One region of the Streptomyces viridosporus T7A genome, then DNA from elsewhere that is predicted to be linked to it. Evidence: predicted binding sites of a transcription regulator. Region 1 holds the regulator's gene; the other holds the start of a gene.
The links. The regulator HspR, encoded in region 1, represses chaperone genes until heat shock. The targets are predictions, from matches to a motif close to TTGAGNNNNNNNNNCTCAA.

Region 1 (11,494 bases):
CCTTGACCATGGTGTCCCGGGCGGCCTCCTCCTCGGCCTCGGAGGCGGCCTCGAGGTCGCGCTCCAGGGCCGGGATCTCGCCGTAGAGGAGCTTGGAGGCGGTGTCGAAGTCGCCGTCGCGCTGGGCGCGCTCGGCCTGGCCGCGCAGGTCGTCGAGCCTCTCCTTGAGCTCACCGACGCGGTTCAGGGACTGCTTCTCCTTCTCCCAGCGGGCGGTGAGGCCGCGCAGCTCCTCCTCCTTGTCGGCGAGGTCGCGGCGCAGCTTCTCCAGGCGCTCGCGCGAGGCGGGGTCGGTCTCCTTGTCGAGCGCCAGCTCCTCCATCCGCAGCCGGTCCACGGCGCGCTGGAGCTCGTCGATCTCGACGGGGGACGAGTCGATCTCCATGCGGAGCCGGGAGGCGGCCTCGTCGACGAGGTCGATGGCCTTGTCGGGCAGGAAGCGGGAGGTGATGTAGCGGTCGGAGAGGGTGGCCGCCGCCACCAGCGCGCTGTCGGCGATCTGGACCTTGTGGTGGGCCTCGTAGCGGCCCTTGAGCCCGCGCAGGATGGCGATGGAGTCCTCGACGGTCGGCTCGGCGACCAGCACCTGCTGGAAGCGCCGCTCCAGGGCCGGGTCCTTCTCGATCCGCTCGCGGTACTCGTCCAGGGTGGTGGCGCCGACCATGCGCAGCTCGCCGCGGGCGAGCATGGGCTTGAGCATGTTGCCGGCGTCCATGGCGGAGTCGCCGCCGGCGCCCGCGCCGACGACCGTGTGCAGCTCGTCGATGAAGGTGATGATCCGCCCGTCGGAGTCCTTGATCTCGGCGAGGACGGTCTTCAGCCGCTCCTCGAACTCGCCGCGGTACTTGGCCCCGGCGACCATCGCGCCCAGGTCGAGCGCGACGAGCTGCTTGTCCTTCAGCGACTCGGGCACGTCGCCCTTGACGATCCGCTGGGCGAGCCCCTCGACGACGGCGGTCTTGCCGACGCCGGGTTCGCCGATGAGGACGGGGTTGTTCTTGGTGCGGCGGCTCAGCACCTGGACGACCCGCCGGATCTCGTGGTCCCGTCCGATGACGGGGTCGAGCCTGCCCTCGCGGGCGGCGGCGGTGAGGTCGGTGCCGAACTTCTCCAGGGCCTTGTACTGGCCCTCGGGGTCGGCGGTGGTCACCCGGCGTGCTCCCCTCGCCTTCTGGAAGGCTTCCTGCAGCTTCTTCGCGGTGGCGCCCTGCCGCGCCAGCACCTCACCGGCCGCCCCGCCCTTGGCGGCGATGCCGATGAGGAGGTGTTCGGTGGAGAGGTACTCGTCGCCCAGCTCGCGGGCGCGGGCCTGGGCGTCCGCGACGACGGCGAGCAGCTCGCGGTTGGGCTGGGGAGGCGCCACCGTGGACCCGGTCACGCTCGGCAGCCCGGCGAGGACGCGCTCGGCCCCGGAGCGTACGGCCGCCTGGTCGGCGTCGACCGCGGCGAGCAGGTCCGTGATGTTCTCGTTGTCCTGCCCCTGGAGCAGGGCGAGCAGCAGGTGAGCGGGGGTGAGGTCGGGGTGCCCGTCGGTCACGGCCCGGTTGCCGGCGGCGCCCAGCGCGTCCCGGCTCCGGTTGGTCAGCTCGGCGTCCACGTTCGCGTTCTCCTCCTTACGACGACCCTTCAGCGCCCTTCATGGCTGACTCGGTCAACGTCCACAAACTTGAGTCTATTCCACTCAAGGCGGTGGACGGGAGGGCCGAGCGGTCGAGTTTTCGGATCATGACCGCCGCGCACCGGGGCCACGGCCCCCGCGTACCCGGAGCGGGGCTGCCCCGCACCCGGTGGAGCCGGGCGACTCCGGGCGACTCCGGGCGACTCCGGGCGACTCCGGGGGCCTCCGGGGGACTCCGGGGGACTCCGGGTAGCCCAGGGCGACTCCAGGCGGCACCGGAGAGCGACACTCGCCCGCACGGGGGACGAGGGAAGGGGCCCGGAGGGGCCGGAAGGGCCGGAAGGGCCGGAAGGGCCGGAAGGGCCGAAGGGGCCGGAGAGGCCGAAGGGGCCGAAGGGGCCGGAGAGGCCGAAGGGGCCGGAAAGGATCACAGAGGAGCCGAAAGAGGGCCGGGAGCGGCCGAGCGGGCCCCGCGCCGGCCCGCGCCGGCCCGCACCGGCGAACGGCCATTACCGGCCATCACGCGATCAGGCGGATATCCCGAAATGTCCACGCAAACTGCAGCGGCGTCACCGTGTTCAGGTCACGGTGACGCCGCTGCGGGGGGAAGCACCTGAGCGATCTGTTACGACGGGGGAATCGCGTCAGGCACTGCGGGGGGTGGCCGAGATGGTCCGGGGGGCCAGGGAGTCGGACTCCACCTGCCGATGGTCCCGCTGGTCCAGGTTCACAAAGATCATTCCGTATCGGACGGCACACCGCACGGGCTGCGGCGCCCCCCGAGGACGCCGCAGACACCGGAACGCCCGCACGTCTCCGTCCTCGTCCCGCGTGACGACGACCGGCTCACCGAAGACGGTCACCATCAACGAGTCACCGCTGTGGGGGATGGCGGTGACCAGGTCGATGAAGTGCCATCCGGACCGGTAGGCGGTGGCCATCTCGCGGCGGAAGGAGCGGTCGTCGGGAGGTGTGGTCATCACTCAGCCCCAACTACTGTCGTCTGCGCCAAGGGGTGCGACTACACCCCAACTGCTGTCAGCAGGCGCGGACTTGGCGCCCACCACCGGTCCCCAGCTGCTGTCCGCCCGAGCGTCACCCTCCGTGCCGGCCAGGCCGTTCAGCGCTCCGTAGGCCACGACGACAGAGAAGGCGGCGACAAGCACCGAGCGAAGCGTTCTCTTACGCATAGTCGGCTTCGTCCTCACTTGAAGGTCACCTCTTCCCCCGTCAGGTACGACGATGGCTCATTCGGGCACGTCATGGCCACACAATCGGTGCATCATGTTCCTGCATGTTCAGGACCCTGGGGGGTGGAGATTTGACTACGAATCGGAATAATAGGACACATCCCCATGCGGTGACCGAACTGTGCGAGGTCGGCGGACGCCTGTACGCCGACGCCCTGCGCGCCGGCCGCATCGCCCGCGCGGACGTGGAGCCCGCTCCCTGCCTCATGGACCTCGCCCTCCTGCACCCCGACCCGGACGATCCCACCTGGCTGCGGCCGGTCTCCCCGGCGGTCGCCCTGGCCCAGCGGCTCAACCCCCTGGAACGGGAGATCACCGAGCGCCGACGGATGTCGATCGAACTGGCCGACGCATTCGAGCCTTTCATGGCGCTCAGCGCCCAGGCGACGGTGACCACCCACTCGATCACGGTGCTGGAGGGCTTCGACCGGATCAACGCCGCCCTGGACCTGGCCACCTCGCAGTGCCGGTCCGAGATGCTCACGGTCCAGCCGGGCGGCCGCCGACTGGAGCACACCCTCGCCCAGGCCCTGGAACGCGACCAGCAGATGACCGACCGGGGGGTGCGCATCCGCACCCTCTACCAGCACACCGCCCGGCACAGCCCCGAAACGCTGGCGTACGTGGCCCGGTTCGACACCGGGAAGGTGGAGTACCGCACCATCGACGAGCTCGTGGAGCGCCTCATCATCTGCGACGAGACCGTGGCCTTCATCCCCACCCGCGACGACCGGCAGGTCGCCCTGGAACTGCGCCACCCGGGCCTCGTCCGCTACCTGATCAAGGTCTTCGAGTTCATGTGGACCCGCGCGGTCCCCCTGAGCGCGGGCGCCCCGTACGAACCGGCCCCGGACGGCCTGACGGACATCCAGCACTCCATCGCCAAGCTGCTCGTGGAGGGCCACGTGGACGAGGCCATAGCCCGGCGCCTGGGCATGAACGTCCGCACCTGCCGCGCCCACATAGCCAAACTCGCGTCGGCCCTCGGCAGCGGCAGCCGCGCCCAACTGGGGTACCTCATCGCCCAGTCGGGGATCCTCGACCAGGAGGAGACGGTCACGTGACGCCGGTGCCGCACCCCGGGCACGACGCGGGAGGGCTCCGCTCCCCCGGTGCGGCCCGGTACGGGCGGACCCCGCGGGAGGGCCGGGAGGTGGCCCGGTAGGCGGCCAGGGAGGCGCGGACGGCTCCCCGCCTCGTCGGCGCCGGAGTCCCGGCCTGCCGCGTCCGACCGGGGCATCTCACCGGGCGGTCCGGGACCCCCGCGCGGGAGCCGTGCGGGAGGAACGGGGCGGGCCGTCCAGGCCGGCCTGGGCGATGCGGACGCCGAGCTGGGTACGGCTGGCCGCGCCCAGCGTCTCCGACAGGCGGGCGATGTGGGCGCGGCAGGTGCGGACGCTGATGCCGAGGCGTTCCGCGATCACCGCGTCCTGGTGGCCCTCGGCCAGCAGCGCCGCGATGGACTGCTCCCGGTGCGAGATGCCCTCGATGCCGGTGTCGGGCAGCGGGGCGGTCAGCGGGATGGCCAGCCGCCACAGGCGCTCGAAGACCGTGCCCAGGTACTCCACCAGCGCCGGGTGCCGCAGCTCCAGCGCCATCGTGCGCTCGGCGTTGGCGGGGATGAAGGCGACCGTGCGGTCGAACAGGATCAGCCGCTCGATCACCTCGTCCAGGGTGCGCGCCTCCACCGCGTCGCCCATCAGCTCCAGGTAGGTGAGCAGCCCCTGCCCGTGCCGGGCCACGTGCGTGTACAGGTCCCGCATCCGCACCCCGCGGCCGCGCAGCGCCGTCGCCCGGTGCAGCCCCTCCGACAGCTCCGCCTCCCGCCGGATGCCGCCGGGCTGGACGGTGAGCACCTCGGTGGTGCAAGCCTGCGTCGCCTCGTCCATCGCCGCCTGGATCCGCGCCAGCCCGTCCAGCACCCGGATCGCCGGGCCCTCCGTCGCCGAGGGGGCCGGGGACACCTGGTGGCCGAGGCCGGCGTACCACTCGAAGGCGGCGACGGCCGAGCCGACCCGGCGCTGGCTCGCGCTGACCTCGTCGTACATCCCGCGCAGCAGCCGGGTCATGACCTCCTGCGGGGAGGTCGGGACCAGCCAGTCCATGTCGTCGGGGTCCGGGTGCAGCAGGGCCAGGTCCATCAGGCAGGGCACCGGCTCCGCGTCCCGGCGCGGCACGCGTCCGCGCCGTACGGCCCGGGAATACACGCGATCCCCGGCCTCGCACAGTCGGTCAGCACCGTGTGGATGCTCGTCCGTCCCGTGCCCGGCCATCGCCCGTCCCACCCCCGGTCCGCCACTTTCCGCAGCGCAACTATGCGCGGCCGGAACCGGCTCCGCAACACGGGTCCTCGCGGCGCGGCCACCGGAAACCACCGCTATGCCCGGCTATTTCCGCACCCCGGGTCGTGCCGGCGCGACGAACCGGCGGGGCGTGGCCGAATATTGACGCCGTGCCGCACCGCCGACCGGGAGGCGGCGGTGCGGAAACCCGCGGGCGGGAGGACGGCCGCGCGGGCTACTTCAGACCGATCTCGTCGCACGCCGCCTTGTACTTCGCGGTGCAGATGTCCGACACCTCGTAGATCCCGTCGGCGACGACGGTGTCCCGGATGTTCTCCTGGGTCAGCGCGACCACGGGCACGAGCTGCGCCGGGATGTCCTTGTCCGTGGGGCTGTCCACCCGGTCGCGGGTCAGCGCGTCGAACTTGATGTCCCGGCCCTGGACCTTCGCCACGGCCATCTCCGCGGCGCTCTCGGCCTCCTCCGGGTAGGACTTGTACACGCTCATGTACTGCTCGCCGGCGATGATCCGCTGCACCGCCGCCAGTTCCGCGTCCTGGCCGGTGATCGGGGGCAGGTCGGTGACGCCGGCGGCCTTGAGCGCCGCGACGATGCCGCCCGCCATGCCGTCGTTGGCGGAGTAGACCGCGGCGATGTTCGACGCGCCGATCGCGTTGATCGCCTCGGTCATGTTGGCCTGGGCGTTCTCCGGCTTCCAGTCCTTGGTGTCGTAGGACTTGGCGATCGTCACCTTGCCCCTGAGCTCGGACAGCGCGCCCGCCTTGAACTGCTTGGCGTTCGGGTCGGTCGACGAGCCGTTCATCATCACGATCTTGTCGGTGACGTCGAGGCCGCCGGAGGACTCCAGCAGGGAACGTCCCTGGACCTCGCCGACCAGCCCGTTGTCGAAGGAGATGTACGCGTCGATCGGCCCCTCGGCCAGCCGGTCGTAGGCGATGACCGGGATACCCGCTTCCTTGGCCTTCTTCACACCGCCCGCGATGGCGTGCGCGTCGACCGCGTCCAGCACGATGACGTCGACCTTCTTGTCGATCATCCCCTGCAGCTGGCTCTCCTGCTTGCCCGCGTCCGCGTCCGCGTTGGCGTACTCGACCTTGCCCCGGTTGTCGGTGAGGGACTCCACCTTCTTCTTGAAGATGGGGTAGTCGAACGTCTCGTACCGGGTGTTGGCCTTCTCCGGGAGCAGCAGCCCGACGGTGATGTCGTTCCCCTTGGTCGGGCTGGCGTCCTCGCTGCTCCCTGTCGCGTCGAGCACGCCGCAGCCGGCGAGCATGACGGACATCGAGGTGACGGCCACAGGTATGGCGATACGACGCATGCGGGGGCTCACTTCAGGTGCGTTCCGGACGTGGGCACAACTTTGTGTCCCATGTGACTGAAAAGCCAACGCTTTAGCCACCATCGGAGTCAAGAGTGATCACTTAACGAGATGGACACAACACGGTGAGCCGCACTCGTGAGGGACCCGCGACCGACCTGGGGAGATCCGCCGAACCCGCACACAGGGGTCCATCACCGGCGGGTGCGCGCACGACGAGGGGCCCGGAGGTCCACCGGAACCCCCGGGCCCCTGCCCGTCCTTCGTCTCCGCGTCAGTCCGGCTGCTGCTGCCGCTTCGGCCGCCACACCACCAGCGCGCTGGTCTGCTGGACCTCCTGGTACGGCACCAGGTCGCGGCGGTACGAGGCGTGCACCGCTGCCTCGCGCTGACGCATCGTCGCCGCCGCCCCGTCGAGGGCGTCCTCCAGTTCGGCCACCCGGGCCTGGAGGGCGGCGACCTGGTTCTCCAGTTCGATGATGCGCTTGATTCCGGCCAGGTTGATGCCCTCGTCCTGCGACAACTGCTGCACCTGGCGGAGCAGTTCGATGTCACGGGCCGAGTAGCGACGGCCCCGGCCGGCGGTGCGGTCCGGCGACACGAGCCCCAGGCGGTCGTACTGGCGCAGCGTCTGCGGGTGCAGGCCGGAGAGCTGGGCCGCCACCGAAATGACGTAGACCGGGGTGTCGTGGGTCAGTTCGTACGGATTGCGTCGACGGCCGTCCATCAGTCTCAAGCTCCCTTCGCGGCCTGGAACAGCTCCGCCCGCGGGTCCTCGCCCGCGGTCGCCTCGCGATACGCCTCCAGTGCGTCACGAGCCTTCCCCGACAGGTCCTTGGGAACACTCACCTCCACGGTGACCAGCAGATCACCGCGGGTGCCGTCCTTGCGGACCGCGCCCTTGCCCCGCGCCCGCATGGTGCGGCCGTTGGGCGTGCCCGGCGGCAGCTTCAGCGTGACCGGGGGACCGCCGAGCGTCGGGACCCGGACCTCGCCGCCGAGGGCCGCCTCGGGATACGTGACCGGGACGGTGACGGTGAGGTTGTCGCCCTTGCGGCCGAACACCGGGTGGGTGCCGACGTGCACGACGACGTACAGGTCGCCCGCCGGGCCGCCCCGCTCGCCCGGGGCGCCCTTGCCGCGCAGCCGGATCCGCTGGCCGTCGCTGACGCCCGCGGGGATGCGCACCTGCATGGTCCTGGAGGACTTGGCCCGCCCGCTGCCCTTGCAGACGTCGCAGGGGCTCTCCGCGATCAGACCGCGGCCCTTGCAGTCGGGGCAGGGGTCGGTGAGCGAGAAGCCCCCGCCGGAGCCCCGCGCCACCTGCCCGGTGCCGACGCAGGTCGGGCACACGCGCGGTGTGCCGTTCTTGTCGCCGGTGCCGGAGCAGGCCTTGCAGGGCGCCTGCGAGGACATCCGCAGCGGAACGGTCGCACCCTCGATCGCCTCGGTGAAGCTGAGGGTGACCTCGGACTCGATGTCCTGGCCGCGCCGGGGCTGGGTACGCGTGGTGCCCGTGCCGCCGCGGTTGAACAGGCCCCCGAAGACGTCACCGAGGCCGCCGCCGAAGCCGCCGCCCGCCTGGCCCCCGGCCTGACCCCCGAAGAGGTCGCCCAGGTCGAAGTTGAAGGAGCCGCCGCCCGCGCCCGGCCCCGGGCGGAAGCCGCCGTTGCCGAAGAGGGCGCGGGCCTCGTCGTACTCCTTGCGCTTCTTGGGGTCGCCGAGGACGTCGTTCGCCTCGGAGATCTCCTTGAACCGCTCCTCCGCCTTGGCGTTCCCCTTGTTGGCGTCCGGGTGGTACTCGCGGGCGAGCTTCCGGTACGCCTTCTTGATCTCGGCCTCGGTGGCGTCCTTGGGGACGCCGAGGACCTTGTAGTAGTCCTTCTCGATGAAGTCCTTGGTGCTCATCCCCGACGTCCCTCCTTCCCTGCGTCAGCTATTACGTCAGCCCTCCTCCGGGCCACCGTTCTCCTTGTTCTCCGCGGCGTCCGCCGCCTCGGTGCCCTCCTCGGCCGGCTTGACCGTCTGCGCACCGGGCTGCGGTTCGGCCACGGCCACCCGCGCGGGGCGGATGGTGCGCTCGCCGATGCGATACCCCGGCTGCAGAATCGCCACGCACGTCGTCTCGGTGACGTCCGGGGCGTAGGAGTGCATCAGGGCCTCGTGGATCGTCGGGTCGAAGGGCTCGCCCTCCTTGCCGAACTGCTGCAGGCCCATCTTCGCCACGGTCGTCTCCAGCGACTCGGCGACGGACTTGAACCCGCCGACCAGCTCGCCGTGCTCCCGCGCGCGGCCGATGTCGTCGAGCACGGGCAGGAGTTCGGTCAGGAGGTTCGCGACGGCGATCTCCTTGACCGCGACCCGGTCCCGCTCGACGCGGCGGCGGTAGTTCTGGTACTCGGCCTGGAGGCGCTGGAGGTCCGCGGTGCGCTCGCTCAGTGCGGAGCGCGCCTGGTCCAGCTGGGCCACCAGGGCGGCGTTCCGGTCCGCGTCCGCGTCCGGGGCCGTCCCCTCCTCCGGGGAGGGGGTGGGGGCGGCCTTCGGCTCGGCTTCGTCGGAGGAAGCGCCGGAGGGGACGTCGGGCTGCTGCGGCTGCTGCTCGTCGAAGCCCGGGGTCTCCTCGGTCACGCCGCACCGTCCTTCCGGTCCTCGTCCACGATCTCGGCATCGACCACATCGTCGTCCGCCCTGGCCTCACCGGCGCCGGCGGAGGCGCCGCCGGCCGCCTGGGCGCCCTGGGCGTCGGCGTACATGGCCTGGCCCAGCTTCTGGGAGACGGCCGCGACCTTCTCCGTGGCGGTGCGGATCTCGGCGGGGTCGTCGCCCTTGAGCTTCTCCTTCAGCTCGGCGACGGCGGCCTCGACCTCGGTCTTGATCTCGCCGGGGACCTTGTCCGCGTTGTCGCCGAGGAACTTCTCGGTCTGGTAGACGAGCTGCTCGCCCTGGTTGCGGGACTCGGCGGCCTCGCGGCGCTTGTGGTCCTCCTCCGCGTAGCGCTCGGCCTCCTCGCGCATGCGGTCGACCTCTTCCTTCGGGAGCGAGGAGCCGCCGGTGACGGTCATCTTCTGCTCCTTGCCGGTGCCGAGGTCCTTCGCCGTGACGTGCATGATGCCGTTGGCGTCGATGTCGAAGGAGACCTCGATCTGCGGGACGCCGCGCGGCGCCGGCGGCAGACCGGTCAGCTCGAACATGCCGAGCTTCTTGTTGTACGCGGCGATCTCGCGCTCGCCCTGGTAGACCTGGATCTGCACCGACGGCTGGTTGTCCTCGGCCGTGGTGAAGATCTCCGAGCGCTTCGTCGGGATGGTGGTGTTGCGCTCGATCAGCTTGGTCATGATGCCGCCCTTGGTCTCGATGCCGAGGGACAGCGGGGTGACGTCGAGCAGCAGGACGTCCTTGACCTCGCCCTTGAGCACACCGGCCTGGAGCGCGGCGCCGATGGAGACGACCTCGTCCGGGTTCACACCCTTGTTGGCCTCCTTGCCGCCGGTCAGCTCCTTGACGAGCTCGGCGACGGCGGGCATGCGGGTGGAACCGCCGACCAGGACGATGTGGTCGATCTCGCTGACGGAGATGCCGGCGTCCTTGATGACGTTGTTGAACGGCGTCTTGCAGCGCTCGAGCAGGTCCGCGGTCAGCTGCTGGAACTGGGCACGGGTCAGCTTCTCGTCGAGGTGCAGCGGCCCCTCGGCGGAGGCGGTGATGTAGGGCAGGTTGATCGAGGTCTCGGTGGACGAGGACAGCTCGATCTTCGCCTTCTCGGCGGCCTCGCGCAGACGCTGCAGCGCCATCTTGTCCTTGGCCAGGTCCACGCCGTGCCCGGCCTGGAACTGCTTGACCAGGTAGTCGACGACGCGCTGGTCCCAGTCGTCACCACCGAGGTTGTTGTCGCCGTTGGTGGCCTTCACCTCGACGACGCCGTCGCCGATCTCCAGCAGGGAGACGTCGAAGGTACCGCCACCGAGGTCGAAGACGAGGATGACCTGCTCGTCCTTGTCGAGGCCGTAGGCCAGCGCGGCGGCCGTCGGCTCGTTGACGATGCGCAGCACGTTCAGACCGGCGATCTCGCCGGCCTCCTTGGTGGCCTGGCGCTCGGCGTCGTTGAAGTACGCGGGGACGGTGATGACCGCGTCGGTCACCTTCTCACCCAGGTACGCCTCGGCGTCCCGCTTCAGCTTCTGCAGCACGAAGGCGCTGATCTGCTGCGGGTTGAAGTCCTTGCCGTCGAGGTTGATCTTCCAGTCGGTGCCCATGTGGCGCTTGACCGACCGGATGGTCCTGTCGACGTTGGTCACGGCCTGGCGCTTGGCCACCTCACCGACCAGCACCTCGCCGTTCTTGGCGAAGGCGACGACGGACGGCGTGGTCCTGGCGCCCTCGGCGTTGGTGATGACGGTGGGCTCGCCGCCCTCCAGAACGCTGACGACGGAGTTAGTCGTGCCCAGGTCGATGCCGACCGCACGTGCCATTTCGATTCCTCCAGCTGACTTGAGTGGAACTGACTCAAGTGTGCCCGAACATCCGGCAGGGGGTCAACAGAACTGAGTCGAGCAGACTCAACTCTTATCTATTCTCTACACGCAACCGCTGGCTGACCTGCACGGACGCGGTCGAAGATCGTTGACGGGGCGGTAAAACAGGGGTGACGGAAACCCGCGCCAGCGCCAGCACGACCACCACGGCCACCGCCGCCGCCCACAGCACCACGCCCCCGGATGCCCACCCGGTGTGCGCGCACACCCCGGCGACCACCCCGCCCAGCGCCCCGGTGCCCAGCAGGACGGTCACCGCGCGCGGGGCGACTCCGAGCCTACGCAGCCGGTGCCCGAGGTGGTCCGGCCCCCCGCACGCCAGGGGCCGCCGGGCCGGCCACCGCGCGAGGACCACGAGCGCGACGTCGGCGCACGCCACGGCGGTCAGCGCGAACAACACCCCGGCGCTCGCGCCCATTCCGTGCCCGGCCCGTACGAACACCACCGCCGAGGCGAGCACGAACCCCGTGAAC
Region 2 (11,494 bases), 1.1 Mb from region 1:
GCGAGGTACTTGTCGGCGGAGTTGACCTCGGGTCCGGTGACCGTGGCGTCGTAGGAGGCGCGGGCGGCCTTGGGCGCGGTGTCGCGGAAGTCGGCGAGGGCGGCGTCGGAGCGCAGCCGGGCCTGGAGCGCGGCGGCGGTCAGCGCGTCGCGCCGCTCGGTGTCGGCGTCCGAGGAGACGGCGGACGTGGACGGCAGGCCGGTGATCGGGTCGATGACGGTCTGCGTGGCGCTCGGCACGTTCAGCGCGGCGAGCAGCAGACCGCGGGCGGCGGCGGCCTGCTGGACGGCGGAGTCCAGCTCGGCGAGCGCGTAGGCGCCGGAGCCCGCGCGGGGCGGGGTCTGCTGGGCGAGCTGCTCGGCGAGCCGGTGCAACTGGGTGATGGCGGCGGAGTACGCCTGGTGCGCCTCGAGCGCGCTGCTCTTGCCGGTGAGCGCGGCGCGGCGGACGGCCGCGATGGCGTCGAGGTCGTCACGCAGGACGTCCGAGGTGCCGGTGTCGGCGCGCAGCTCCTCGACCTGCCGGTCGACGCGGGCGCTGTGCTCCTCCGAGGGGGCCTTGGCCTTGGGGCGGCCGGCCGCGATGTAGGAGGTGACGTCGTCGCGCTCGTCGGCGAGGGAGTGGGCCAGGGCGAGGGCGTCCCGGGTCTGCTCGGCCAGCGTCACCAGGTCCTGGGAGTCCTTGAGTTCGCCGGAGGCGGCCAGGACGGACGGCGTCCCGGCGCCGGCGATCGCGGCGGCCACCACCGCCACGGCCACGATGAGCCGATTGCGCACATGGGTGGGGCGGCCCCTGCCGACGGTGGGCGTCTGCTCCGCCTCCCCCGTGGGGGCCGTCTGCTTGGCTGTGCGACGAGGCCGCGACTTCTGCACCGGTGCTCGCATTCCTGACTCGTGTACCCCTGGATCCGGGTGACGCTCCGTCAACGGGCGTGGACGCTCGCCCCGAGCCCTGGACCGTACTCGGGCAGCAGGGCGCCCGTATCGCTCCCCGACCCTCCCAGCGCCCGTGGGCAGTGGATGCGCATCACCTGACCCGCCACTCAAAGGAGTGAACATCGGACGCGAGTTGGGGAGCAAGTCCCGGCGCCCCGTGTGACGGCTCCGCGCGGGACGCCGGTTGGACGTCTGCGGCGGGCGGTGGCAGGATTCGCCGCCACGCGTTCCCGGAGCTCTGCATTCCCACCCAAAACCGGCGTCTGACCTGCGCGACCGCCGCGTTCCGACGAACGGAACCGGTCTTTTGCGGTCCGTGTGAAGGGCTCGTGCAGACTGGCCGGATGCGTATGGAACTGGTTTCGGAGCCCGGCGATCCGGGCCGCCCCAACGAGGACTTCGCGAGCGTCGGGCTTCCGGCCTCCGGACAGGGCGGTTCGCTCGTCGTGCTGGACGGGGTCACGCCTCCGCAGGACGGGGGCGGCTGTCTGCATTCCGTTCCCTGGTTCACCGCGCGCCTCGGCGGAGCGCTGGCCGAACTGACCGTTTCGCTCCCGGATGTTCCCCTGACCGAGCTGCTGTCCCGCGCCCTCACGCGTACCGCCGACGGCCACGCGGCAACCTGTGACCTTTCTCACCCCCGCACACCCCAGGCCACGGTGGCGCTGGCCCGCTGGTCACCGGAGTCGGTCGAGTACCTGGTCCTGTGCGACTCGGCCCTGCTGGTCGAGTCGGACGACGGCACGGTGACCGCGCTGCTGGACGACCGGCTGGCCCGGCTGCCCCGCTCGGCCCTGGCGACGGACGCCCTGGTGGACGCCACGGTGCGTAACCGGGAGGGCGGTTTCTTCACCGCGGCGGCGGATCCCTCGGTGGCGGCCCGCGCGGTCACCGGCACCCTGCCGCGCGACCGGGTGCGCGCCCTGGCCGCCCTGACGGACGGGGCGGCGCGCTGGGTGGAGCGGTTCCACGAGGGTGACTGGGCGGACTGCCTCACCCTCGTCCGCAAAGAGGGGGCGCGCTCCCTGGTGGACCGCGTGCGGACGCTGGAGCGGGCGGACGCGGACCGGCCGGCGCCGCGGCGGGGCAAGACCCACGACGACGCGACGGTGGTCTACGCGGAGCTGTGGCCCCGACGGCCCCAATGACCCTGCCGGTCCCGGTGGCCCCAACGGTCACCGCGGCCCCGAGGGCGGTGCGCGCCCGGTCCCGCCCCGATCACTTCTCCATTCCGCGGTTCAGCTGGTGCAGCAGCCGGGCGAGTTCCGCGACCTCGTCGGGGTCCCAGTCGGCGAGGCGGCCGGCGTAGCGCGCGCGGCGGGCCTCGCGGACCCTGCTCACCCGTTCGCGTCCCTCCCCGGTGAGGGCGACCAGCCAGGCGCGGCCGTCGGCGGGGTCCGGCTCGCGGGCGACGAGCCCGAGTTCCTCCAGCGCGCGCAACTGACGCGACATCGTCGCCTTGCCGACGCCGATGTAGGCGGCGAGTTCGGTGGCCCGCTGTGCGCCGCACTCGTCCAGACGGACGAGCAGCCCGTAGGCGGACGGCTCCAGGTCGGGGTGGACCTCGCGGGCCATCTCCCCCTGGTTGGCCCGGGCGCGTCGCAGCAGCACCGTCAGCTCCCGTTCCAGCGCGAGGAGTCCGGGCTGCTCCGGAACGCTTCCGGGCCCTGGGGTGGCGGCGCGTTCCCCGCCGCCGTTTCGGTCTTCGTGCACGTGAGCCCTGCCTCGGTCTTCCCGGTCCTGAAGGTTCTCGCCAAGTGGCGGCGTCGCCGCAGCTCCGCCAGTATTTCGCAGGCGTGGATCAACGGCGGCTTCCGGACGAAACGCTCCCCCGCGTCGCGGTCCACGCGCGCAGTTCCCCCACCAGGCGATCGCGTGGCATGCCCACCGCATGCGATGCGGGTCACCCCTGCGGACACCCCGTCAATCATCCTTCGGAGAACACGTCATGCCCGTGCACAGATCCGGCGTCACCCGTTTACACGTGTACACCGCCGTCGCGGCGGTCCTGTTCGGCCTCTTCTCCCTGCCCGGTGCGGCCGCGGCGGACGAGCCCTCCCCCGGCACTCCCCCGCGCGGCTCCGCCCACATGGGCATGGGCGTCATCGCCCACGACGGCCAGGACGGCGTCCCCACCCGGCGCTCCACCCAGACGGAGGGGGTGGACGTTTCCAGCCATCAGGGGGACGTCGCCTGGGGGACCTTGTGGTCCAGCGGGGTGAAATGGGCCTACGTGAAGGCCACGGAGGGGACGTACTACACCAACCCCTACCACCCCCAGCAGTACAACGGCTCGTACGACGTCGGCATGATCCGCGGCTCCTACCACTTCGCGACCCCGGACACATCGAGCGGCGCCGCCCAGGCCGACTACTTCGTCGACCGCGGCGGCGCCTGGTCCGCGGACGGCAGGACCCTGCCGGGCGCGGTGGACATGGAGTGGAACCCCTACGGGGACGACTGCTACGGCAAGTCGCAGAGCGCGATGGTGCACTGGATCGGCGACTTCCTGGACCAGTACCGGGCGCGCACCGGCCGGGACGCCGTCATCTACACGTCGGCCAGTTGGTGGAAGCTGTGCACCGGCGACTACGCCGGCTTCGCCTCCGCCCATCCGCTGTGGGTCGCCCGGTACGCCTCCACCGTGGGGGAGCTCCCCGCCGGCTGGGGGACCTACACGATGTGGCAGTACACCTCGAGCGGGCCGACCGTCGGGGACCACAACCGCTTCAACGGCACGCTCGACCGGCTCCGGGACCTCGCGCTGGGCTGAACGGCGGTCCTGCGCAACGCCGCAGGGTGAGGCGGCACGGTGAAGGCCCGGGCCTCCCTCACGGGACCCGGGCCTTCCCTCATCCGGTCACCACCGTCACACGGCGACCGGAACCTCCGGCGCCGCGCCGTCGGTGGCCGGCGACAGCGCCAGCTCGAGCACCTGGCGGACGTCGGTGACGGTGTGGACGTCGAGCTTGTCCAGCACCTGGGCCGGGACGTCGTCCAGGTCGGGCTCGTTGCGCTTGGGGATGATCACGGTGGTGACGCCCGCCCGGTGCGCCGCGAGCAGCTTCTGCTTCACCCCGCCGATCGGCAGCACCCGCCCGGTCAGCGAGACCTCCCCGGTCATCGCCACATCGGTGCGGACCAGCCGGCCGGAGAGCAGCGAGGCCAGTGCGGTGGTCATCGTGATGCCGGCGCTCGGGCCGTCCTTGGGCACCGCGCCCGCCGGGAAGTGGATGTGCACGCCCCGGTCCTTCAGGTCGGCCACCGGCAGCTCCAGTTCGGCGCCGTGGCTGCGCAGGAAGCTCAGCGCGATCTGCGCCGACTCCTTCATCACGTCGCCCAGCTGGCCGGTCAGCGTCAGACCCGCCGCGCCCGTCTCCGGGTCGGCGAGGGACGCCTCCACGTAGAGGACGTCGCCGCCGGCCCCGGTCACCGCGAGCCCGGTGGCGACACCGGGGACGGAGGTGCGGCGCTCGGCCGGGTCCTGGGCGGACTCGGGCACGTGGTGCGGCCGGCCGATCAGGCCCCGCAGGTCGTCCTCGGTCACGGTGCACGGCAGTTCCCGCTCGCCCAGCTCGTGCTGGGCCGCGATCTTGCGCAGCAGCCGGGCGACGGACCGCTCCAGGGTGCGCACGCCCGCCTCGCGCGTGTACTCGCCGGCGAGCCTGCGCAGCGCGCCCTCCTCGATGGTCACCTCGTCGGCGCCGAGGCCGGCGCGCTCCAGCTGACGCGGGAGCAGGTGGTCCCGGGCGATGACGACCTTCTCGTCCTCGGTGTAGCCGTCCAGGCGGACGATCTCCATCCGGTCCGCCAGCGCCTCCGGGATGGCCTCCAGGACGTTGGCGGTGGCGAGGAAGACCACGTCGGACAGGTCCAGCTCGACCTCCAGGTAGTGGTCCCGGAAGGTGTGGTTCTGCGCCGGGTCGAGCACCTCCAGCAGGGCCGCGGCCGGGTCGCCCCGGAAGTCCGAGCCCACCTTGTCGATCTCGTCGAGCAGCACGACCGGGTTCATCGACCCGGCCTCCTTGACGGCGCGGACGATCCGGCCGGGCAGCGCGCCGACGTAGGTGCGCCGGTGGCCGCGGATCTCGGCCTCGTCGCGGACGCCGCCGAGGGCGACCCGGACGAACTTCCGGCCCATGGCGTGGGCGACGGACTCGCCCAGGCTGGTCTTGCCGACGCCGGGCGGGCCGACCAGGGCGAGCACGGCGCCGCCGCGGCGGCCCCCGACCACGCCCAGCCCGCGCTCCGTGCGCCGCTTGCGCACCGCCAGGTACTCGGTGATGCGCTCCTTCACGTCCTCGAGGCCGGCGTGCTCGGCGTCGAGCACGGCCTGGGCGCCCCGGATGTCGTAGGCGTCCTCGGTGCGCTCGTTCCACGGCATCTCCAGGACCGTGTCGAGCCAGGTGCGGATCCAGGAGCCCTCGGGCGACTGGTCGGAGGCGCGCTCCAGCTTGTCGACCTCCTTGAGCGCGGCCTCGCGGACCTTCTCCGGCAGGTCGGCGGCCTCGACGCGGGCGCGGTAGTCGTCGGACTCCTCGCCCTCCTTCTCACCGTTGAGCTCGCGCAGCTCCTTGCGGACGGCCTCCAGCTGGCGGCGCAGCAGGAACTCGCGCTGCTGCTTGTCGACGCCCTCCTGGACGTCCTTGGCGATGGACTCGGCGACGTCCTGCTCGGCGAGGTGGTCGCGCAGCTGCTGGGTCGCGAGCTTCAGCCGGGCCACCGGGTCGGTGGTCTCCAGCAGGGCCACCTTCTGCTCGGTGGTGAGGAACGGCGAGTAGCCGGAGTTGTCGGCGAGCGCGGCGACGTCGTCGATGGCCTGGACGCGGTCGACGACCTGCCAGGCGCCGCGCTTGCGCAGCCAGGCGGTGGCGAGCGCCTTGTACTCCTTGACCAGTTCGGTCGTCTGTCCCGGCAGCGGGTCGGGCACGCTCTCCTCGATCCGGGTCCCCTCCACCCACAGCGCCGCGCCCGGCCCGGTGGTCCCGGCGCCGATCCGCACCCGGCTCCGGCCGCGGATCAGGGCGCCCGGGTCGCCGTCGGCCAGCCTGCCGACCTGCTCGACCGTGCCGAGGACGCCGGTTCCGGCGTAGGTCCCGTCGACGCGCGGCACCAGGAGCACCCTGGGCTTGCCCGGCGTGTTCTTCGCGGCGGCCTGGGCGGCCTCCACCGCGGCGCGCACCTCCGCGTCGTTCAGGTCCAGCGGGACCACCATCCCGGGCAGCACGACCTCGTCGTCGAGCGGCAGCACAGGCAGGGCGAGCGGTGTGGACTCAGCAGCCATGATCTCCCCTTCGGCAGTCAAGTTGAGTTATGCCGACTCAATGCTCATGAGCCTCCGAATGTTCCCCAAGGGGTGTTCGCTCTGAGCGATCACCCGGAGACGGACGGAAACCCTCCTTCGGGTCGGGGTCCCGACACCCCGGCGCCCCGGCGAAGGGGGCCCTGCCAAGATGAACGGATGGCCACCCCGTACGGCATTCCCGAAGCCCCCGAAGTCCTCGACCGCCGCGAGGGCCCGTTCGGCGAGGTCGTGCTGCGCCGGCACGGCGACCTGCTGCAGATCATCGCGAACGGCTGCTTCCTGATGGACACCTCCGACGGCCGCTCGGAGCGCCGGCTCGTCGACGCCGCCCTGGCCGCGCTCGACGCCGCCGACGCGGCCGAGGGCCGCGGCCCGCGCCCCGGCCCGCACGTCCTCATCGGCGGGCTCGGCGTCGGCTTCTCGCTCGCACACGCCGCCGCGCAGTCCCGCTGGGGGCGGATCACCGTGGTGGAGCGCGAACCGGCCGTCATCGACTGGCACCGCGAGGGCCCGCTGGCCGAGTTCTCCGCCGAGGCCCTCGCCGACCCGCGCGCGAGGATCGTCGAGACGGATCTCGTCGCGTACGTCAATGAGACGTCCGACACGTTCGACGCGCTGTGCCTCGACATCGACAACGGGCCCGACTGGACCGTCACCGAGGGCAACGACGGGCTCTACTCGCCGCCCGGACTGGCCGACTGCGCAAGGGTGTTGAGACCCCACGGAGTGCTCGCCGTGTGGTCGGCCAAGCCCTCCCCGGAATTCGAGGGAACCTTGCGGAATGCCGGGTTCCGGCACGTGCGTACCGAAGAGGTACCCGTTGCCCGGGGCGTTCCGGACGTCGTGCACCTCGGCATCCGCCCTGGATAGCAAACACGCGGTAACTCCCCGTACGCTGCTGCCCTGACGCCGATCATTCAAGCGTCAATCGCAGTCATGCGCAGACGACGGATCACCCCACGGATTCCGGATAAGCACACTTCAGGGGCGGGCGATGGAGCAGACACACACCTCCCACAACGGCACGGCGACGGCCACCCCCGGCGCACAGCGGCGGGTCCTGGTGGTCGAGGACGACGCGACGATCGTGGACGCCATCGCGACCCGCCTCCGTGCCGAGGGGTTCCTCGTGCAAACGGCGGGCGACGGCCCGTCCGCGGTCGACACGGCCGAGGCCTGGCAGCCCGACCTGCTGATCCTCGACGTCATGCTGCCGGGCTTCGACGGGCTGGAGGTCTGCCGCCGGGTGCAGGCCCAGCGCCCCGTGCCGGTCCTGATGCTCACCGCGCGCGACGACGAGACCGACATGCTGGTCGGGCTGGGCGTCGGCGCCGACGACTACATGACGAAGCCTTTCTCCATGCGGGAGCTGGCGGCCCGCGTGCACGTGCTGCTGCGCCGCATGGAGCGGGCGGCCCTCGCGGCCACGACGCCGCGCAACGGCATACTGCGCCTCGGTGAGCTGGAGATCGACCACGCGCAGCGCCGGGTGCGGGTGCGCAGCGAGGACGTCCACCTGACGCCCACCGAGTTCGACCTCCTGGTCTGCCTGGCGAACACCCCCCGCGCGGTGCTCTCCCGCGAGCAGCTGCTGGCCGAGGTCTGGGACTGGGCCGACGCCTCCGGCACCCGCACCGTCGACAGCCACATCAAGGCGCTGCGCCGCAAGATCGGCGCCGAGCGCATCCGCACCGTGCACGGCGTGGGCTACGCCCTGGAGACGCCCACGCCATGAGCGACGGGCCGGCCCGGCGCAGGAACCCGGGGAAGTCGCCCTGGGGCGGTGCACGCCCGTTCTCGATCAAGACCAAGCTGGGCGCGCTGGTCGTCATCTCGGTGTTGATCACCACCGGGCTGTCGATGATCGCGGTGCGCACCGAGACGGAGCTGCGCTTCATCACGGTCTTCTCGATGATCGCCACGCTGCTCATCACCCAGTTCGTGGCGCACTCGCTCACCGCCCCGCTGGACGACATGAACGCGGTGGCCCGGTCCATCTCGCACGGCGACTACACCCGCCGGGTGCGCGAGAACCGCCGCGACGAGCTGGGCGACCTGGCCCAGACGATCAACGCCATGGCCGACGAGCTGGAGGCCCAGGACCGTCAGCGCAAGGAGCTGGTGGCCAACGTCTCGCACGAGCTGCGCACCCCCATCGCGGGCCTGCGCGCGGTGCTGGAGAACATCGTCGACGGGGTCACCGAGGCCGATCCCGAGACGATGCGCACGGCCCTGAAGCAGACCGAGCGCCTGGGGCGCCTGGTGGAGACCCTCCTCGACCTGTCCCGCCTGGACAACGGCGTCGTCCCGCTGAGGAAGCGGCGGTTCGAGGTGTGGCCGTACCTGTCCGGCGTCCTCAAGGAGGCCGGCATGGTCGCCTCCGCCCGCGCGGGCATGGCCACCGGCTCCGGCAGCCACACGCGTACGGACGTCCACCTGCACCTCGACGTGACGCCGCCCGAGCTGGTCGCGCACGCCGACCCGGAGCGCATCCACCAGGTCGTCGCCAACCTCATCGACAACGCGGTCAAGCACAGCCCGCCGCACGGCCGCGTGACGGTCAGGGCGCGGCGCGGATCGCAGCCGGGGTCGCTGGAGCTGGAGGTCCTGGACGAGGGACCCGGCATCCCGCGGACCGAGTGGCACCGCGTCTTCGAGCGCTTCAACCGCGGCAGCGCCGACCGGCCGCACGGTCCCGGCAGCGACGGCGGCACCGGTCTCGGCCTGGCGATCGCCCGCTGGGCCGTCGACCTGCACGGCGGACGGATCGGAGTGGCCGAATCCGAGCGGGGTTGCCGAATCCTTGTCACTCTTCCAGGGGCGTCTTCCGTATCAGGTTGACGTACAGTTCGAAGCGGAGCCACAAGATCCATCCATGTCCATGCTGATGGACACGTGTGATCAGGCACAGGTCCCGCGCTCGCGCGCGCCGGACCACGCCCGAGTGATCCCTGAAGGGGGCCGGAGAAGCGGAACCACGCTTGTTTCCCGCCATTTCCAGCGTCGAAACACCCTCTGAGATGTGACTTACGCGACGTTGAACGGGCCCGGTCTGACCTTCTCGCTCTTGGAGGCGTAGCCTTGATTCCCGCTGTCCATCATCTTGCGAAGCGGAAGAGGGCGGTTGACGCCGTGTCGCCACAGTCCCCCAGTAACTCGAGCATCTCGACCGACACCGACCAAGCGGGGAAGAACCCCGCTGCGGCCTTCGGTGCCAACGAATGGCTCGTCGACGAGATCTACCAGCAGTACCTCCAGGACCCGAACTCGGTGGACCGAGCCTGGTGGGACTTCTTCGCCGACTACAAGCCGGGCGCGCCTGCGACCTCGGCTCCGGCGGGTACCGCGGCCGCGGGGGCCGCGGGGACCACCACCACGGCCCAGCCGACCGCTCCGGCCCAGCCTGCCGCGCCCGCGCCCGCCCGGGCCGCCGCGCAGCCCGCGCCCGCCGCTCCGGCCCAGCCGGCCGCCCAGGCTCCTGCTGCGCCGGCCCAGGCTCCGGCCCCGGCTCCGGCGAAGGCCGCCGCCCCCGCCGCTCAGCCCGCCGCCGCGAAGCCGGCCCCCGCGAAGCCGGCCGCCGCCAAGGCCAAGGCCGAGTCCGCCGACGGGGCCAAGGTCGGCCCCGAGAAGGTGACCCTGCGCGGCCCGTCCGCCGCCGTCGCCAAGAACATGGACGCCTCGCTGGAGCTGCCCACGGCCACGTCCGTGCGCGCGGTCCCGGTGAAGCTGCTGTTCGACAACCGCATCGTCATCAACAACCACCTCAAGCGGGCCCGCGGCGGGAAGATCTCCTTCACGCACATCATCGGCTACGCCATGGTCCAGGCCATCAAGGCGATGCCGTCGATGAACTGGTCCTACGCGAAGGTGGACGGCAAGCCGACCCTGGTCAAGCCGGAGCACGTCAACCTCGGCCTCGCCATCGACCTGGTCAAGCCCAACGGCGACCGCCAGCTGGTCGTCGCGGCGATCAAGAAGGCCGAGACGCTGAACTTCTTCGAGTTCTGGCAGGCCTACGAGGACATCGTCCGTCGTGCTCGCGACAACAAGCTGACGATGGACGACTTCACCGGCGTCACGGTCTCCCTGACCAACCCCGGCGGCCTCGGCACCGTCCACTCCGTGCCGCGCCTGATGCCCGGCCAGTCGGTGATCCTGGGCGTCGGCTCCATGGACTACCCGGCGGAGTTCCAGGGCACCAGCCAGGCCACCCTCAACAAGCTCGGCATCTCGAAGGTCATGACGCTCACGTCGACCTACGACCACCGGGTGATCCAGGGCGCCGCCTCCGGCGAGTTCCTGCGCGCCGTGGCGAACCTGCTGCTCGGCGAGAACGACTTCTACGACGACATCTTCGAGGCGCTGCGCATCCCCTACGAGCCGGTCCGCTGGCTCAAGGACATCGACGCCTCGCACGACGACGACGTCACCAAGGCCGCCCGCGTCTTCGACCTGATCCACTCCTACCGGGTCCGCGGCCACGTCATGGCCGACACCGACCCGCTGGAGTACAAGCAGCGCAAGCACCCCGACCTGGACATCGTCGAGCACGGTCTCACCCTGTGGGACCTGGAGCGCGAGTTCGCCGTCGGCGGCTTCGCCGGCAAGTCGATGATGAAGCTGCGCGACATCCTCGGCGTGCTGCGCGACTCGTACTGCCGCACCACCGGCATCGAGTTCATGCACATCCAGGACCCCAAGCAGCGCAAGTGGATCCAGGACCGCGTGGAGCGCTCGCACTCCAAGCCGGAGCGCGAGGAGCAGCTGCGCATCCTGCGCCGGCTGAACGCCGCGGAGGCCTTCGAGACCTTCCTGCAGACCAAGTACGTCGGCCAGAAGCGCTTCTCCCTGGAGGGCGGCGAGTCCGTCATCCCGCTGCTGGACGCGGTGCTGGACTCGGCCGCCGAGTCCCGCCTGGACGAGGTCGTCATCGGCATGGCCCACCGCGGCCGGCTGAACGTGCTCGCCAACATCGTCGGCAAGTCGTACGCGCAGATCTTCCGCGAGTTCGAGGGCAACCTCGACCCGAAGTCGATGCACGGCTCCGGCGACGTGAAGTACCACCTGGGCGCCGAGGGCACCTTCACCGGCCTGGACGGCGAGCAGATCAAGGTCTCCCTGGTCGCCAACCCCTCGCACCTGGAGGCGGTGGACCCGGTCCTGGAGGGCGTCGCCCGCGCCAAGCAGGACATCATCGGCAAGGGCGGCACGGACTTCACCGTCCTGCCGGTGGCCATCCACGGCGACGCGGCCT

Region 2: the regulator HspR is predicted to act here: its motif matches at 6,242-6,260, upstream of lon (endopeptidase La).

What each region holds. Positions count from the first base shown of each region.
Region 1 is NZ_CP023700.1:4,485,914-4,497,407, reverse strand. Features, by position in the region: gene clpB (ATP-dependent chaperone ClpB) at 1-1,597, opposite strand, end outside; gene CP969_RS20865 (Rieske (2Fe-2S) protein) at 2,263-2,598, opposite strand; gene CP969_RS20855 (helix-turn-helix domain-containing protein) at 2,913-3,932, shown strand; gene CP969_RS20850 (helix-turn-helix transcriptional regulator) at 4,110-5,141, opposite strand; gene CP969_RS20845 (sugar ABC transporter substrate-binding protein) at 5,386-6,489, opposite strand; gene CP969_RS20840 (heat shock protein transcriptional repressor HspR) at 6,764-7,216, opposite strand; gene dnaJ (molecular chaperone DnaJ) at 7,222-8,397, opposite strand; gene grpE (nucleotide exchange factor GrpE) at 8,434-9,117, opposite strand; gene dnaK (molecular chaperone DnaK) at 9,114-10,958, opposite strand; gene CP969_RS20820 (MraY family glycosyltransferase) at 11,053-11,494, opposite strand, start outside.
Region 2 is NZ_CP023700.1:5,536,342-5,547,835, reverse strand. Features, by position in the region: gene CP969_RS25780 (sensor histidine kinase) at 1-872, opposite strand, end outside; gene CP969_RS25775 (protein phosphatase 2C domain-containing protein) at 1,280-2,083, shown strand; gene CP969_RS25770 (MarR family winged helix-turn-helix transcriptional regulator) at 2,154-2,648, opposite strand; gene CP969_RS25765 (lysozyme) at 2,884-3,708, shown strand; gene lon (endopeptidase La) at 3,805-6,219, opposite strand; gene CP969_RS25755 (spermine/spermidine synthase domain-containing protein) at 6,397-7,110, shown strand; gene CP969_RS25750 (response regulator transcription factor) at 7,235-7,975, shown strand; gene CP969_RS25745 (HAMP domain-containing sensor histidine kinase) at 7,972-9,081, shown strand; gene CP969_RS25740 (multifunctional oxoglutarate decarboxylase/oxoglutarate dehydrogenase thiamine pyrophosphate-binding subunit/dihydrolipoyllysine-residue succinyltransferase subunit) at 9,373-11,494, shown strand, end outside.